Regions from separate parts of the Guptibacillus sedimenti genome, predicted to be linked through region 1. Evidence: riboswitches for the same ligand, from Rfam matches in the RefSeq annotation. Region 1 holds a riboswitch; each other region holds the start of a gene.
The links. Region 1 has a riboswitch for S-adenosylmethionine ahead of PQ578_RS10360 (hypothetical protein). Riboswitches for the same ligand answer to the same signal wherever they lie in the genome.

Region 1 (5,953 bases):
GTCTAATTTTAATGTAAACTTTAAATGATCTTCCTTAAATATTGGAAATCCTAATAGATCATAATCTACACCTTTGGGATGTTTACCTCCCGCCAATGCTTTGTTTAATATATTATTTTTGGGTGAAGCATTTAAGTATTCATCAACATGCCCTACTACTGCTTTTAATTCTTCAATACTATCATACCCAAATTCCTTTATAGTAGTATCATCTACTTTTGTTAAAAAGTCTTCAACACTATTAAAGCCTTTAGGTACAATTGATCTATTAACAATATTTCCATCCTTATCGTAGTCGTTTTTAATTACCTCATCAATTTCTGATCTAGGTCCGGTTTTAACCGTACCCTTCCCACCATAAACCCGATCAATCTCAGTCTTAATCCGCGATACCGGATCATTTAAAGCATTATAAGGAGCGCCACTTTTAGAAACCGAAGCTGCCCCAGCTCCAGCTAACGCCGGTTGAGCACCCTTCCCTTCAACCTTAACATTCTTCGCTGCATCCGCAACATCGTCAATCGTTTTTGCGGTTGTTCCGATTTTGCCGAGACCTTTATCTCCTATGGCTCCAATTCCTAATGATGTTAGACCGTAAGTAATGAATTCCGTTCGACTTTCGGCGTCGCCGTTCACAAAGTCTCGATCCCAGGCTTCTTTAAATCCTTGCCACATGTATTTCGGTACATCCAACACCTTCTGGACATTGCCTTTTGGATCACCAAAGATGTTCTTATAGAAGTTTATCGTTTCTAAGCTTTTAAATAGTAATTCAGGGAGATCTTCCTCATCGCGATATACAGCAAGGTTCGGTCCGAATGCTTTTTCACCTAATGCGTTAAGATCCTTAAATCCCTCAATCATATCTTCCACTGCATTCCCGCTTCCAACTTGCACACCTTTTACCACATCACCTAAAAAGCTCCGCGCCGTGTTCCGCGCTTCATCAACCTTCTGTTGCGTCTCACCCCACCAGCGATCCACATAGCTTGAGTACCTGACTACACTATGTGACACATCCTGGCGTACCTCGTCTAGATAAGTCGTCGTTTTTGATAAAGGATCGAGGACGACACTTTCATACGTTTGCTTCATCCTACTCTGGATGACCTGTGGGTTCAGGGCATATTGGAGGTACGGAAACATCTCTCCAAATGCGCCATCATATGAAGCCGTCAGTGGATTTTTCCCAAAGAGACGTTCACTCCAGCTTAATGCTTCTCCCGTGATAGGATCATAATTCTGAAACAGCTTGTTTAAACCACTGAATTTTAATGCCATAAGGCCAAACTTTGCCGAAAGCGAGTGATCTTCTTCCGTCATTTTTCTCTCAGTTAATTTCACTGCCGCCTGCAGGTCATGGAGCTTGTCCCGGTATTTGCGCATTTCATATTGTAACTCCGCTTGAAGGGCATCAATTTTACCGGTGTTCGCGCCCGTGATGTTCATTAGAAGAGATTGATAGTTCCATTTAAAATCGCTGATTGCTTCATCTGCTTTTCGCTCGGCATCTTGGATGCCGCTTGCCAGCTGATCTAATTGTTCTGATTTTATCGCTATTCTCGTCACTTCAAGCCCTCCGCTTTCTGAAGAAGTCGGTCGATTTCTTCGTTAATCGCAGAGGTCAGTTCCTCATGAACCGCATACACACTTTGAGTTGCGTGTTCCAGTTCTCCGATAAGGGTTTCATAAGCTTCGCGCGCCTCGCCGTTCCAATTCGACGAGTAAGTCGAATGATGGTGATCAAAGACTCGTTTACTATCATCGATATCAAATCTAGCTTCCCTTACCTTTCCTAGATACGCTTCCAACGCCTCGGCTTCTGCCCGATACTTCATACGCTCTAAATAACGTTTAAATTCTTCTAGTTCGTTTAGCACCGCAACCTCCTTTTCGACCAAACCTCGTTTCACCACAAATGAAGTCTATGTGTACGTCTAGTTAGGTATAGCCGCTGTATTGTCGAGCAAGAAATGCCAGCTCTCATTTCTTCCATTAATTTCTAAACTTAGAATACCCTCTCTTTCCCTTCTTTTCTATGTCTTTCGACGCATTCCACAAAAATAGTCCTTTTCTACCAAGAGAAAAGGACTATTTCTATGAACCTCTTATGCTGTTTAGAGAATCGTCGGGACGGTTCTAACGATTCCATCTCCAAAATAAAAGGAGCATCAATTATACTAATAATTAATACTCCTCTACCTTTTTTCGAAATATCGCATCATAAGAACCGTCCCGGCGATGCGAGAACCGTCCCGGCGAAGCGTAGACTCTTATTCACCTACCATACCGTCATTATCATTATCACGCATATAAGGATATAACCAATGATCACTCATGATCGGCATACTATAACCTGCTGCCTCTGCTTCTTTAATCGTCACTTGCCCATTCCCGTTTGTATCAATACTAGAAATATCACCCTCTGTGTCTGAAGGAGTTGAATCGTCAGGCTCACTCTCAGTTAAGCCGAGCGATGCGTTAACTTCATCAGGGTTCACATTATCAAATGTATCAACGATCTCATTTCCGTTCAACGTATACGTGTACTCATAACTTGAAGGTATCTGCTTTTCTGTATCCGAATAGGTGATAATGGCTTCGAAATCAGTAGCTTCACCTGCGCTACGGATCGCGTCTTCCATATAAGCTTGATCACCATGTCGGTTAAGTGTACTCTCTTGTGGGGTAATGTTATAAGCATTCGATACCCCTCCTAGAGAATCAGCAATAATATGTCCTTCGTCTAACACGTCACTTTCGACGCCCGGAACCTTGGCCTCATCAGAATAGTACCGTCCAGACGATAATACAGGTTCGTTACGATCATCTTGTAGAATGATTTCGTCAGCAACGACACGTATTAATTGTCCGTATTCATTCGTAAATGCCCAATATTCACGGTCACCGTAACCAATATCAACAACGACGTTAGGTTCTCGATGTCCAGACAAATCTCCACCATCCACTTCAATAAGTTCGTATCCTGCGAACTGTTCATCATCTGTTGGGTCTGGTGTTTCCTCTTCTACTGGTTCATCAGCAACCGCAGTGTTCGTTTCTTCTTTTTCACTATTTTCATTTGTTTCAACTGTACCTACTTCTTGTGTATCTGTTTCTGCATTTTTATTGGATGCCTCTTCTAAGTTGGTACAACCAACTATAAAAATGATCGTTAAAAATAAGATGAAATAGTTCATTTTCGTTTTCATATTAGAACGCTCCTATAATAGGGAAATTTCGTAATGTTAAAAAATCAAAAGAAAAAGTAAAACAAGATCCATATTTCTTCTACCACTTTTATTATCCATTACTTTAATAGTTTAATTTTACCACAATAAATAACTTCAAAAGCATTCAGAAAGAATACACGATTCATTTCAAAAAATAGTTTTACAGCTTATGCTTAAAAGCTTCCAAATCTATTCCCCAAACATCCACGATTTCGAATCATCAAAATGAATTGGCAAAATCATCTTCTATTAACATTGACTCATATCATACTTTCAATATAATCCCCATTCCCTCTCACAATCGGAAGCCCCTGCTTCTCGAATGCCTGCCACAAATAACGATCCAGTGCATAAGGTGATGTCTGTTGTAGCAAAAGCAAGTCTTTCTCAGTAAGCAACAGTTCATAAGAACGATTTTCCTTTTTAATCACGACTTCATAGTCAATCAGCTTCATAACGACCACTTCATACGCTGCGTCCCACTCCTTCAGCTGACGCTCCATGACTTCTGCCACGTGTAATAAAAAACTTTCCCCATCATAACTTTTCGCCATGACGCTTCGTGCAAATCGATTAACATTCACAAACTCATCCCCCTTAGTGTTATAAACAAGGTATTCAACAAATAAACATAAAAGGCCCTTCATTGCAAATGAATGCAACAAAGAGCCTCCGCTATCCGTGCGTTATCATTCAAAGCCATGCTTTGCAGGTTGGAGCACCTTACCGCCTGGCAGGTTGCTGTGAAGTCAAAGAGCCCGTACTCTCGTTCACTCTTGATAACCTTATTTAGTTGGTATAAGTATATTTAATAATCCAAGAAGTATCAAAATAAAATACTTAAAAGGCCACGATTTTATTTGCATCTTGAAGTTCGAAATAATTTCTAACCTTATAATAATATCGCGGGCATAAGATTCAAACTCTACACTAGGTTTATACTTTGTAATGACAATCTTTCGTTTCTATATTCGTAGGCTAAATCATGAACTTTATCTATATTTTTATAATAAAACATATCTTCTTCGTCAATGTATAACAGCTTGTAGGCTAATTCCAGAGAATATGGGGCAATTTTCTTGTTTATCATAGAGCCTACTATTACACCACTAACTCCTCCTATTGCCGTCCCTATTCCCGGTGTTATAACTGTTCCAAGTGAAGAACCTGCGATTCCTAGAATAGTATTTACACCAAACCTTGAAAAAAGTATTAAAACCTTTACTGCTGCCAAACGTGCCTTTTCTGTTGTTTTTATACGTCTAAAATCTCTATTCACTAAAGCCAGATCATATAACAATCTCACACCTAAAACGATCTCTGTCGAATATGGGGCTAAAGCAAAAACTTCATCTGGAACATCAATTCCCATGTTTTCTTTCAAAGTTTCTAATCCATCTTTAACACCAATTGTAAACTCGTAATTAGAAACTTCTATCGGTATGAATTGCTCTTCTAATTCAGGTTTTTGATGAAGAATTTTTTCCCTAATCTCGGAGCTTGTGGCATAATAAATGTTTGGGTTCTCTAGCATAGTATTTGTTAGATCGTACGAATTTTCTGAAGTCATCATTTTTACCTGAATAAAAACTTCCTCATTTGTTTTAGAGTTAACACCTTTTATATCCCATAATGGTTGGTTTGCAAGAGGTGATATCGAAAAATCAAAATCTGGATAACGGATGGATAACTCATCTTTAACATGATACTCAAAAAATTTACCTTTAATTGCATTTACCAGACCCAGGACAGAATATTCTCCACTATCCATCGTCTCTATATACTTGTCGTATAAGGACGTTCCACTACTAAACATTTTTGGGTATTGGGAAGCATATGCATCAAATAAATCATCCGGTATATTTCTTGTTTCAAGTATCTGATAGCCTATGATCGATGAGTAAATTGTTGATTGCACTATAACATCTTTATTCTTCAAAGAATCTAGTAAAGAAATCATCTCATGATTTTTTTTATAGCGCTTAGTTAATTCAACTTTTGGAATTTCTTTTAAAGAATTAAGTAAAGAATAAGATTTCATTTTCTCACCTCAAACTACTAGAGCAATTATAGAAATTACTATTGAACTAGTAATACCAATTTTCATAAAGGTATTTTCTCTAATTAACCCTTTTGATTCATCCTTTTTTTGACGAGTCTTTGGAATCGTCCTTAAATTTTCTGTTGATTTTCTTTCACCGTTGTCTTGTGAATTTGAAACAGCAATTTTATTTTCATTAATAGACCTGAAAACCTGTTTATATAATATTAGTTCTTTCTGTAGCTCTTCAATTCTATTTTGAAGAATACTATTTTCCTTTTTTAAAATCCTTATCTCATTGCTTACATTTTCATTACTTTTATCTATTTTCACTTGTAAGTTTGCGAGGAAATCCAAATTTTTTTCTAATTGATAAGTCAAATCTGAAATCTTATCATAATTACTTATTACTCTAGGTATTAACTCTTTATTAATATGGTCTTGCTCTTCCCAAAATTTTAATTTCTCTGCAATTTTAACCTCATTTTCTATCTTACTCATCCTGTCACCCCTTCATAGATAAACTTTCGGATGAATCTAATAAATATCAATACCCTAACCATTAACCATACAAATACCGCTCCGGCCCTTTAAAAACTTCCCTAACATGCCAGTTCAAAAAGCGATCCTTTGGTAAGTAATCCGGATGGATGGGACGTCGAATACCCCTACCATGAAA
Region 2 (5,953 bases), on a different contig from region 1:
AATTTTGTTCATGTGATGACCATTGATTTTCTTATATTAACCGGGCTTTCAATCGTTGCTTTAAGAGATCGAGATGGGGTAGCGGGGTGGATCGGGTTGCTTCCAATTATCGGCCCATTATCTCTTGTCATTACTAAAAACAGTAAGGAGCGGAAACATGCGTAAATTAGAAAAAAACGAAGTAATCGATGCTGTACGACTTTCAGAATATGCGTTTCAATATACAGTGCCTAAAGAAGAGTTAGATGACAAAATCAAAGGATATAGCGAGCATGAAATATGGGGCGATTTCGAAGAGGATGAACTCGCTGCGAAACTCCATCTAATCGACTTTGAAACATGGTTTGCAGGAAAGAAAATGAAGATGGGCGGCGTTGCATCAGTCGCAACCTATCCCGAACATAGAAGAGGGGGGAGAGTTGCACGCCTACTCCGAAATGGGCTTTTTGAAATGAAACAAAAGGGCCAAACAATTTCCTTTCTCCATCCATTTCAAATTTCCTTTTATCGAAAATTTGGGTATGAAGTTTTGAATAACTGGAAGAAGATAGAGTTGCAAGCGCAGGATCTTAAGCCTCTTCTTGCTGTAAGTGGAAAAGTAAGACGTGTTGAACTTGATGACGTCTATGAAGTTCTGAATCCTGTTTACGAAGCGTTTGCGATTCGCTTTAATGCCATGCTCGTTCGAACGGAAAATTGGTGGAAGGAACGTGTTTATTCGAAAGGTTTTCGTTTTGCTACTTATACAAATGAAGAGGGGGATATAACAGGATACATTTATTACAAAATAGAGAATCGAACGTTAGAGGTTGAAGAAATGGTTTGTTTAGATGGGGAAGCAAGAAGAGGATTGTGGAATTATCTCTGTCAGCACGATTCTATGGTTGATCACGCTACGATTCTAACAAATGAAAACGACCAGCTCACTTTTTTATTAGCCAATCCTAAAGTGAAAACAACGGTCGAGCCGTACTTTATGGCACGCATTGTTGATGTCCAGAATTTTCTTAGGGAATATCCGTTTACGTTAAAGTCAGGTGAGACTCTCTTTCTCCATATTACGGATGATCAGGCAGAATGGAACAATGGAAGCTACCTGATAGATGCTGAAGGAATTAGGGTATTTAAGGGAGATAAGGCGAATGCAGCGTGTGCTCATCCACCAAAACGAGGCCTTCGATGTACCATTAATACGCTGACTTCTGTATTGACTGGATACCAGGAGCCTTTCTTTCTTTATGAAGCTGGTTTATTAGAAGGATCAAAGGAAGAAGTTGCGCGATTGCAAAGCATATGTTCCGCAAAGAAAACAAATTTCATGGACTTCTTTTAACTCAAAAAACCCCTAATCTCACATGTGAGATTAGGGGTTTTGTTCGTATAATAACAAAAGTGCTAGAGGTGCTTATATTTCAGAGATATTTTATCTATTGTTCTTTCGTTTGCAATTTCTTTACGTTCGGTTACATAGAGCATCAATCCATCCAAATAGGGGTATTCTGTTTATTAACAATTTAGAGACAGAAAGATTAAGACCAACTGAGGCTAGTTATGATGGACGAAGCCTTTTGTAAGGATAACTAATAGAGGTTGAATGAAACTGTAAACGAGAGGCGAGTAAACAATGACACGTATCGTAACATTATTCGTACTGATTCTTATAGCTGGATTATTAAGTATAGTAAGCGCGAAAGGATGGCCTTCTTCTATGAAGGATGCAGCCAATAAGAGTGAATGGGTAGGTTCATGGACAGCAAGCATGCAGGCCCCAGCTAAAGATGGAAATTCTCATGAGGGATTTATGGATCAAACAATCCGATTAATTCTTCGTCCGCATATGGAAGGGGAGAAAATGCGAATTCGATTATCCAATGAATTTGGTTCACTTCCTTTATCTATGAAAGAAGTGAGAGTTGCGATATCCAAGGAAGGTGCAAGTATTGATAAGGAGACGGACAAGTTGATTACCTTTGATGGAAAAGAAGCCGTAACGATTCCTCAAGGAGAAACACAGTATAGTGATCCAATTGATTTTCCGGTAAACGCCGATCAAAATATAACGGTTAGTTTGTATGTAGATCGTGAAACAGGCCCAACAACGTGGCATCAGCGTTCAAATCAAACAGTCTATATGACTGAAAAAGGGAACCATACCGGAGATGAAAAGGGCTCTGCATATACCTCAAAAGAAGAAGCATGGTTCTGGCTAGACCGTTTAGAGGTTGTGCCTGACGAATCTGTAGAAGGATCTGTCGTTGTAATGGGAAGCTCAATTGCAAATGGCAACTATTCCACGTTAAACGCAAACCGCCGTTGGCCTGATTATCTTGCTAATCGAATGAATGCGAAAGACGCTGACGTGAGAATGTCTGTATTAAATGCAGGAATTTCTGCTAACCATTTAATTAATAGTGAAGAAGGAAAAGGTCAAAATGCATTTGCAAGATTACAACGAGATGTGCTAAGTCAAGAAGGGATCAAAGGTGTTATCCTACATGAGGGCATTAATGATTTAAGACACTATCCTGAATATGATTCAAAGAAAATCATTGATCGAATGAAAAAAATCATTAAAGCAACTCACGAAAAGGGTCTTCCCATTTATGGAGGTACGTTAACTCCTTATAAAGATTCTAGTATGTTTACAAAAGAGGGAGAAAAGACGCGTCAGGAAGTGAACGAGTGGATTCGAACGAGCGGAGAATTTGATGCGGTCATTGATTTTGATAAAGCATTGAGGGATCCAGATGAGCCAGAAAAGTTTCTCTCGAAGTATGATTCTGGGGATCATTTGCATCCGAATGACGAAGGGTATAAAAAGATGGCAGAAGCGGTAGATTTTTCGATATTTAAATAAAAGTAAGCCTTGCAAAAAGAACAAACGTTCGCTAAAATTGAGTTATCAACCGAATATACGTTCTAACATCATGGTATGGCTTCCACTTTCTTAGGGGGAGCCATCTTTTTTTAGGAGGAGGGAAAGGGAATGGAAAATGAGTACATTTTAAAGCAAGCTGGGAAAGATATGAGGGAAGCGATGACGCGATTTTCTAAAGTAAAGAAACGTGATGGTATGAAAACAATTGTCCAAAGACAAATGCAGGGAAGTCGTCAATGGAAAAGAGATATTTGATAGGTGCTTTTATCGTAACGTCTTGACAAATCTTGTCTGACTTGATACTTTTGTAAAAATATATTTTCTTATCCAGAGAGGTGGAGGGACTGGCCCTTTGAAACCTCAGCAACAGGTCCATAGGATACTGTGCTAACTCCAGCGGGTGATAAACCTGATAGATGAGAGCCTTCGGTTTTATTTTGTCAGTTACGCACTCATTTTGAGTGCGTTTTTTGTTTTTCTGGATGGAAAAGTAAGGAGAAGTAACATGGAAAGCAAACAAGGTTTTCAAAGGGAAATGAAGTCAAGACATGTGGTGATGCTTTCACTTGGAGGGGTCATCGGTACGGGATTGTTTTTAAGTTCTGGATATACGATCCAACAAGCTGGCCCTATTGGGACGATCCTTTCTTATCTGGTAGGTGCACTTGTTGTTTACCTGGTTATGCTGTGTTTGGGAGAGCTAGCGGTTCATATGCCTGAGACAGGTGCCTTTCATAGCTATGCGGCTCAATACATTGGCGGAGGAACCGGTTATACAGTTGCCTGGTTGTACTGGCTAACTTGGACAGTTGCGCTAGGTTCAGAGTTTACAGCTGCTGGTATGCTCATGCAAAGGTGGTTTCCATTCGTTAGCGTGTGGATCTGGAGTGGATTGTTTGCTGCTATAATTTTTATTTTAAATGTTCTAACAGTGAAATTTTTTGCTGAGAGCGAATTCTGGTTTGCTCTTGTAAAAGTTCTGGCTATCGTGTTGTTCATTATCTTAGGTGCAGCAGCGATCGTAGGATTTATTCCAATGGAATCTGGAGGGAACGAGTCCTTATTCGCTAACTTTACAGATGAAGGCATATTTCCGAATGGTGCATTTGCTATTTTAATGACGATGCTGGCAGTGAATTTTGCTTTCTCAGGAACTGAACTCATTGGAATTGCAGCTGGAGAAACAGAAAATCCTGCTCAAACCATTCCAAAAGCAATACGAACCACGTTAATTAGACTGATTCTATTTTTTGTCGGTTCAATCTTTATATTATCAGCACTTCTACCAGCATCAGAAGCTGGCGTTCTAGAAAGTCCATTTGTTGCAGTACTTGAAAGAATTGGTGTTCCTTACGCAGCTGATTTGATGAATTTTGTTATCCTTACCGCTATTTTATCCGCTGCAAATTCAGGGTTATATGCTTCGTCGAGAATGCTCTGGTCACTTTCAGACAAGCAAATGATTTCTCCTATTTTTGCTAGGCTCAACAAAAATGGTGTCCCTCTTAATGCTGTGATTTTAAGCATGTTAGGTGGAGCACTAGCACTACTTTCAAGCATCATTGCGCCAGATACCGTTTATGTGGTGCTTGTCTCTATTTCTGGGCTTGCTGTTGTCATTGTCTGGATGAGTATTAGTGCGTCACAATTTCTTTTTAGAAAGAAATATGTAAAAGGCGGCAGATCAATTAAAGACCTCGGCTATCGAACGCCATTCTATCCAATCGTTCCGATTCTAGCTTTCGTGTTATGTCTGGCTTCCTTGATTGGCATTGCTTTTGATCCGACACAGCGAGTGGCATTGTACTGTGGGATACCGTTTATTGCACTATGTTATGGAAGTTACTATTTAACAAAACGAGTAAAGAAAAGGGGAATAAGCAATGTGGCAGAATCAAAATCCTATTAAGGCAATTTTAGAAGATTTTAATTTGGTGATATTGGACGGAGCCCTTGCGACAGAGCTCGAAAAATATGGGTGTAACTTAAATGACCCACTTTGGTCTGCGCGCGTTTTGCTTGAAAATCCAGAGCTTATCTATCAGGTTCACCTAGATTATTTCCGTGCAGGTGCAGACTGTGCAATAACATCAAGTTATCAAGCTACAATGGAAGGATTAACAGCTCGTGGTTTAGGTGAAGGAGAGGCAGTGGAGCTAATAAAGAAAACTGTTTTTCTTGCGCGCCAGGCACGGGATGATTTCTGGGAGCAAGAGGGGAAGTTGAATCGCCCAAAACCTTTTATCGCAGCTTCCGTTGGACCTTATGGAGCCTACTTAGCTGATGGCTCCGAGTATCGGGGCGATTACAATGTTAGCGATGAGGTGCTTACCGCGTTTCATCGTCCAAGAATAGAAGCATTGATTGAGGCAGGTGCGGATGTTTTGGCGTTTGAAACCATTCCGTCTTTTCAAGAAGCGAAAGTTTTAGGTTCCCTATTACAAGATTTTCCATCCACTTATGCCTGGCTTTCTTTCACTCTTCAAAATGAGGAAGAAATGAGCGATGGAACGTCTTTAAAAGCATCTTCTCAATATTTTAAGGAAAATGACCAGATTGCGGCAATCGGCATTAACTGTGCGTCTCCTTCGCTTGTGACAAAAGCGATTCATCAATTAGTTTCTCAAACCGATAAACCGATTATCGTGTATCCTAATTCAGGAGAATTTTATGACGCTAAGACCAAAACATGGCGGGAAGGTGAGTCGTGTGATGGAATTGTCGATGGATCAAATGAATGGTTTCAAGCAGGTGCACGACTAATTGGTGGATGCTGTCGAACAAGTCCTGAACAAATCAAGCGACTTTATGAAAAATGGCGACAGTAGAAAGTCAAATAAAGGAGGTAACGGCTGTCCCGTTACCTCCTTTTATTTAATGAATTTAGTTTAAAATGGATTCGTCGCCCACTGCAATGACTGCTTTATGAAAATCCGAGGGTGCAACTTCAATTGACCCACCATATATTCGGCAAGGTCCTCAGGCTGCATATACTTCTCTTTATCTTGCTCGTCAAGCTTGTCACCAAAGACGAGCTCAGTCGCAACGAGGCTTGGATTAAGAGTAAATACGCGA
Region 3 (5,953 bases), on a different contig from region 1:
CGCCCATTCATTATTAATCCACTCCGTGTAACCTGTATCTATGTCTGGTAGCTTATATTCGTTTAAGACTTCTGTTGAAAGAACACTTTCTCCTCGATTAAGATTTTCAATCATTTGCTGATCCTCTTCACTCAATTTATCGAAATTTAAAACCGTTCCTTCTCCCCACATCTTAGGATCCATTTTAGCTATTTGAGCTTCTGGCGACTCCAAAAAATTAATAACCGTCATAGCTCCCTCAGGATTTGGGCTATTAAATGGAATACTGAGATAATGTGTATTTGAAATCGAGCCAGGATCTTTTAAAACAAATGATTTCGTGCTATCAGGAAACGTTCCATTCTCAATTAAACTTTCAGCTCTTGCTTCATTAAATCCCATCGTCATTAAAATTTCGCCTTGACTATAAAGTGTATCAAGTTTGGTTAATGATTCAGGGTATGTTTCACCATTACGCCAAAGATCAGACTTAATATCATTAAGGTAGTTCCAGACGTACTCCTCAGAATCTTGAATAACCTTTTTGTCAAACCCCTTAGATAGAAGACTTGAATCTTCACCTGCACCCTTCATGAGAAGGTGCTTCACAAATGTATTGCCCGTAAAATCAGAAACGTTAGGATACGTAAACATCCTAGGATTATCGTGAATCCACTGTTTTAATTCACCAAGTGTACTAGGAGGTATGTCGACTTTATTTGAATCGTAATGAAAAACAAACTGAACATTTCCCCACGGGGCCTCTAAACCATCAATCTCCGTTCCCTGGTCATAGTTAGCATTTTGGTCCTGCGCTCCAATATATTCTTGAAAATGGGGCAATTTCTTTGAGAAAGAACCTAGTAATAAATCTGCATTCTTAGCATTTTTAAAGTTTGAGCCATTAATCCATATGACATCAATCGTACCCTCATTTTTGTTCGCTTTTTTCTCTGTCAAAAGCTTTTGCATAAATTCTTCAGTATTCATCGGTTGACGGTTAAGAGTAATATTGTGTTCTTCTTTTATTCGTGGGACAGCCCATTTATCAATGTATTGATTAATCCCTTCATCTCCTCCCCACATAAAGAGATTAACCTCTGTTCCCTTAGAGGAGGTAACGATTTCATCCCACTCCTTTGACAATACCTCTTTGTTACCCGTTTCATTGGTTTCACTATTCCCACATGCAACAATAAAAAGTAGCGTTGCAATGATGAATGTAACCTTTCGCTTCATCTCGTTTCCCCCTTGTATAAACTATCCTAGCAACTGAAAGACACATTTGACGAACTTGATTGTGCTATATACGCATCAATCATCTATTTTCCCCTATTATTATACCCTTTTCAAAAACATGATGCTGTAACGCTCCTTACACCTTAAACATTAGTAATACCACTTCATTTAAAATAAGATTTCTAGGTTTATCTTACGATCCAAGAAGAAAAGCAATAGCCAAATGGCTATTGCTTTTCTAGTGGGTATGTTAGGCTACCCGATCATTTATTTACCTTAACTATTTTGCATCTTTCTACGAACAATCAGACCGGTTGCTGCCATTGTTGCAAGAATCGCTGCAACAATCCATTCGATTGGCATTTGCTGTTCAGCAGTTCCACCCATACCTGTTTTCGGCATGTCTGTAGGCATTGCTTCCATAGAGAATTTATCCGGGAATTGATCTACAAAAGCTCCTGATAAACCTTTTGCCGGCATATACATATGTGCGTAAGCTTCACGAACAGAATCATAAGCAGCATCATAATCTTCCATCGTATAGTTATCAAAAGCAGAAATTAGCTGGGTAACGTGCATTTGAAGTCCTTCAGATAATGCACCCGCTTCTAGTCTTCCTTCAGTAGCTGTTTCAAGGAAGCTTGAGAAATCAGCTCGATAGTTTTCTAATGCTTTCATCGCTGCTTCTTTTGCTTCTTCATCTTCAGCTCCTGTTGCTTGAACGTACTCAACAAAGTTACCGATATGTCCAGACCACATTTCTTTAAATTGATTTCCTGCTTCCTCACCATAGACGGAAGTAATAGCAGCTGCGAGATCATCCGTATTCTCACTTAATGCAGCAGCAGAAGCATCGAAGTCTTCAGATCCGTCAATACCGTTTTGCATCGTCATCATAGCAAGCCCAGCATGCTCAGATAAAAGGTGACCTAGTGTTGCACGAAGATCCGATGCTGGCGTTACGGCTTTTGTATTTTCGAATTTATCCGGAAACTGGTCAGTAATAGCTCCAGAGAATCCTTTAGCAACCATTTGCATGTGTGCAATAGCCTCACGTTCTTTCTCATAAGCCATTTCATAATCTCCAGCTACATAGCTATCGAATGCGCCTATTAATTGATTAATGTGGGCCTGAAGTCCTTCGGATAACGTATCGGCTTCTAGACGTTCACCAGTTGCATTTTCAAGGAACATGGAGAAATCTTCTTTATAGCCATCTAAGCTATCTAGTGCTTTTTGTTTTGCATCTTCATCTTCATTCCCTGTTGCTTTCACGTAATCAACAAAGAATCCGATATGATTACTCCAGATTTCATTAAATTCAGCACCAGCTTCTTCACCGTAAACAGATGTAATCGCAGCTGTAAGATCTTCTGTATTTTCACTTAAGGCTCCGGCTGAAGCTTCAAAATCGGCAGATCCTTCAGCACCTTTCCTCATTGTTTCAACTGCAAGATAAGCATGCTCACTAAGTAAATGACCAAGATCCGCACGAAGATCAGCTCCTGGGGTTTCAACTGTTGGCTTGTCCATTTGCTTCTCGTGATCAGCAGCGAATGCTCCTGCAGTTGGTATTAGAAGCGAAAAACTAAGTGGAACAATTAGAAGCCCTTTTTTCCAGTCAATCACTTTCTTTTTCATATTCTTGTTCGTATTCATTTTCAAATCCACTCCCCTTAATTTTTGATTTACACTTAGCTAACGGAGAGAAGATCAGTTTGGATCATTCTTTTTTTATATTTTTTGTGATTTCTATTTTATTCGATGTAAAAAAAACAGCAAACCCCCTTTACACCGGGGTTTGCTGTTTTTTTAGTTTATTATATTTTTTAAAAAAGTAGAAATACAGCAAAGCTCATTATCTAGTATTCATTGGTTTTTAATAATTTAGTCGAAATCCTTTTTCTCCCATTCGTCTTCAGGTATACCTAAATCCTCACCTGAAAAACGTTCTTCTTTAAATGGATCAGCATGATTATGAAAACCATTTTGTTCCCAAAAACCAGGTGAGTCCGCCTCAATAAATTCAATCCCTCTTATCCACTTAATACTTTTCCAAAAATAAAGGTGTGGAACGACTAGACGTAACGGCCATCCGTGTTTCGCTGTTAACTGCTCTCCGTCGATCGAGTGAGCAAGCATAACATGATCATCTAATAAATCGGTAAGGTGAATATTTGTCGTGTAATTATGGTCTCCATGAAGCATGACATGATTCGACTCAGGCTTAATATCGAGTTCTTTTATAAAATCCTTCATCAACACGCCTTCAAACGTATTATCAAAGCGAGACCATCGGGTAACACAGTGTATGTCACATGTCACCTTTTTCTGTGGTAATGCAAGCAGTTCATCATAGGAAAGAGAGAATTCACTCGCTACGTTTCCAAACACCTTTAAGTCCCACGTTGTCATATCATAAGTTGGTACATCCCCTTCATGGAGAATAGGGAATCTTTCCGTTAATACCTGTCCTGGAGGGAGACGATCTCCATACTTTTCGTTTGCTTTAGGTACTTTCATTTTCCGAATACGATCCGCTTTCTTCATAGACTTCACACCTTCCATTTTTTCATATGTAACAAAAAAACTCTTCCAATATAGGAAGAGTTCAGTCTTTAACAGAGCTCTCCCTCATCTTCCAGAGCTAAAGCTCTGCTGGAATTAGCACCTTGTTTATCAGGTTGCCGGGCATCAAAGGGCCAGTCCCTCCGCCTCTCTCGATAAGGAAAAAAACATGTAATTGTGATTCATTCTATCGGTATCCTCCATAAATTGCAATTCTTTTCTAGAGGGGGTGATCTCCCATCTGCTAATCTAGTTCTTTCTGCATCTTAATAAAAGGGTAAACCCCTCCATTTGTATGTTGTTCAAAAGAATCAATTTTTTGAAACCCTGCTCTTTGATAGACTTTAATTGCCCTCTCATTGAAATCTGCAACAGACATAACGAGTGATGATGGTCTATACAATTCAATCGCTTTTTCTATGCCAGCTTTTAAATACTCATATCCATGACCATTCCCTACCAAACCTGGACTCATCCCAAGTCCGATTTCAACTTGGTTATCTGATTTAAGAACGTAACTAAAAAAACCTATAAGCTGGTCCTGGCGATAAACGCTCCAGTAATGTGGATTATTAGCTGCCTCTTCTCGAAACTCATACAAATCTTCAGGATCCTCATCCATATTATAAAATGAGTAATCACCGGTGTATTCCCACGAAATGACTCTCGCTACATCTTGGTCACTCATTTGTTTAAAAATATAGTTCATTCTTTCCCTCTCCTTCTTTGTACTCATAGGAAAAGCCCCATGCCGGGAAATGCATGGGGCTCACACTTTATATTTTAAGGGGGACAGGAACCGGGGAAGTTCCTGTAAAAACAGTGTAGCAAGTCCCAGGGGAATGCTGATTGATTATGAGTTGTTTTTCACATTCTTTTAATAAATGAAAAGAACGTGGCCAACTATTTATAAACCATGATCGTTTGAAGTTCTCGAAAACCAATGTCTTTATAAATGTATTTTGCGAAGTTAGAGGAATACACATTCAAACGAATCTCCTCATATCCCTGTTCTTTGAAATTTTCAATACTCGCTTGCACAAGCCGCTTAGAGTACCCCTTTCCACGAAACTTCGGAAAAACAAATACATCGTAAATGAAACCATGTTTGCTTTCTGTAAAGTAATCCGTGTTTTCTCCAAGTAGTACCCAACCAGCAATTTCCCCTTTATCACGATAAATGAGGTGGTAACCACCTCGATCAAGTATGGAAGATACAATTTCAAGTGCTTTCTCTTCTTTTACGATCCCTGGATTTGTCGTTCCTTCGTTAACAGATTGAATGGAATTCGACAAAATAAAATCTCTTTCTTCGATTGTCGCTCGTTCGATCACACTATTCCCCTCCATCGCCAAAATCTCTCGTTAATCGTTACTTCTTGATAACAGAATCTAGTTCCTTCTTATTAATTGATTCCTTTATTATCCAAACGATCAAATCATCATTACACCACTAGCTCTAGCATAGGTGAAATTCTACTCGGTCGTTATGGCATAAACATAGGTATCGATTAACTGACTCCTATCTACTGATTGACTATTATTTTTTAAAATTGCCTCAAGCTGAAAGAAACATCGTTCTGCTACCTTTCGACTTTTCCAATTTTCCGCATTGCAACGGATTTCAATTCTTTTCGCACGAAGTTCTCGAATCGCAAATCTAACAATTCCCTGAACAGCCTCCGTCATATATCCCTCTCCACTATAGTTGGAATCAATCCAGTAACCGATTTCAAACTTACGAACATTCCAGTCAATGCGATGCAAACCAGAAGAGCCAATGAACATACCAGATTGTTTATGGAAGAGCAGCAGCCGTAAGTCTTCTCTTTTTAAGAAAGCTGCGTGAGATTCTCGAATATTCGCTTCAACATCGGCTTCTGACTGACCATTATGCGCAAACGGCATATATGGCTTAAGTTCGCTTAACGAGGCATCAATCGACTTATGCACTGCTTTGCCATCACCTGGCAACGGATAACGTATATGTAAACGATCCGTGTAAAATTCATTAGGAAAATCAAGTAGAATCGGCTGCATGAAAAAAGTCCTCCAAAAACTCTAAAAGATGTCAGAATTATACCATTAATGAGAAATCTGTCAAGAAAGATACCCTTTTCTTCTAATCTTTATCTTTGTTTTTCGTCGATCTAGAAATTCTCCTGAA

Region 2: linked by a shared signal. The riboswitch ahead of mmuP (S-methylmethionine permease) and the one ahead of PQ578_RS10360 (hypothetical protein) in region 1 are both predicted to bind S-adenosylmethionine.
Region 3: linked by a shared signal. The riboswitch ahead of PQ578_RS08045 (sulfite oxidase-like oxidoreductase) and the one ahead of PQ578_RS10360 (hypothetical protein) in region 1 are both predicted to bind S-adenosylmethionine.

What each region holds. Positions count from the first base shown of each region.
Region 1 covers NZ_JAQQWV010000002.1:400,207-406,159, reverse strand. Annotated here, with positions in the region: gene PQ578_RS10375 (HNH endonuclease) at 1-1,569, opposite strand, end outside; gene PQ578_RS10370 (hypothetical protein) at 1,566-1,880, opposite strand; gene PQ578_RS10365 (DNA/RNA non-specific endonuclease) at 2,274-3,212, opposite strand; gene PQ578_RS10360 (hypothetical protein) at 3,494-3,817, opposite strand; SAM riboswitch class I at 3,917-4,019, opposite strand; gene PQ578_RS10355 (DUF456 domain-containing protein) at 4,159-5,274, opposite strand; gene PQ578_RS10350 (hypothetical protein) at 5,284-5,775, opposite strand; gene PQ578_RS10345 (phosphorothioated DNA-binding restriction endonuclease) at 5,837-5,953, opposite strand, start outside.
Region 2 covers NZ_JAQQWV010000001.1:30,606-36,558, forward strand. Annotated here, with positions in the region: gene PQ578_RS00120 (hypothetical protein) at 1-165, shown strand, start outside; gene PQ578_RS00125 (GNAT family N-acetyltransferase) at 158-1,333, shown strand; gene PQ578_RS00130 (SGNH/GDSL hydrolase family protein) at 1,625-2,857, shown strand; gene PQ578_RS00135 (hypothetical protein) at 2,987-3,133, shown strand; SAM riboswitch class I at 3,199-3,301, shown strand; gene mmuP (S-methylmethionine permease) at 3,384-4,787, shown strand; gene mmuM (homocysteine S-methyltransferase) at 4,762-5,706, shown strand; gene PQ578_RS00150 (3-ketoacyl-ACP reductase) at 5,767-5,953, opposite strand, start outside.
Region 3 covers NZ_JAQQWV010000001.1:1,620,942-1,626,894, reverse strand. Annotated here, with positions in the region: gene PQ578_RS08055 (ABC transporter substrate-binding protein) at 1-1,218, opposite strand, end outside; gene PQ578_RS08060 (ABC transporter permease) at 1-11, opposite strand, end outside; gene PQ578_RS08050 (copper amine oxidase) at 1,495-2,844, opposite strand; gene PQ578_RS08045 (sulfite oxidase-like oxidoreductase) at 3,106-3,768, opposite strand; SAM riboswitch class I at 3,850-3,948, opposite strand; gene PQ578_RS08040 (GNAT family N-acetyltransferase) at 4,031-4,495, opposite strand; gene PQ578_RS08035 (GNAT family N-acetyltransferase) at 4,690-5,121, opposite strand; gene PQ578_RS08030 (GNAT family N-acetyltransferase) at 5,263-5,826, opposite strand.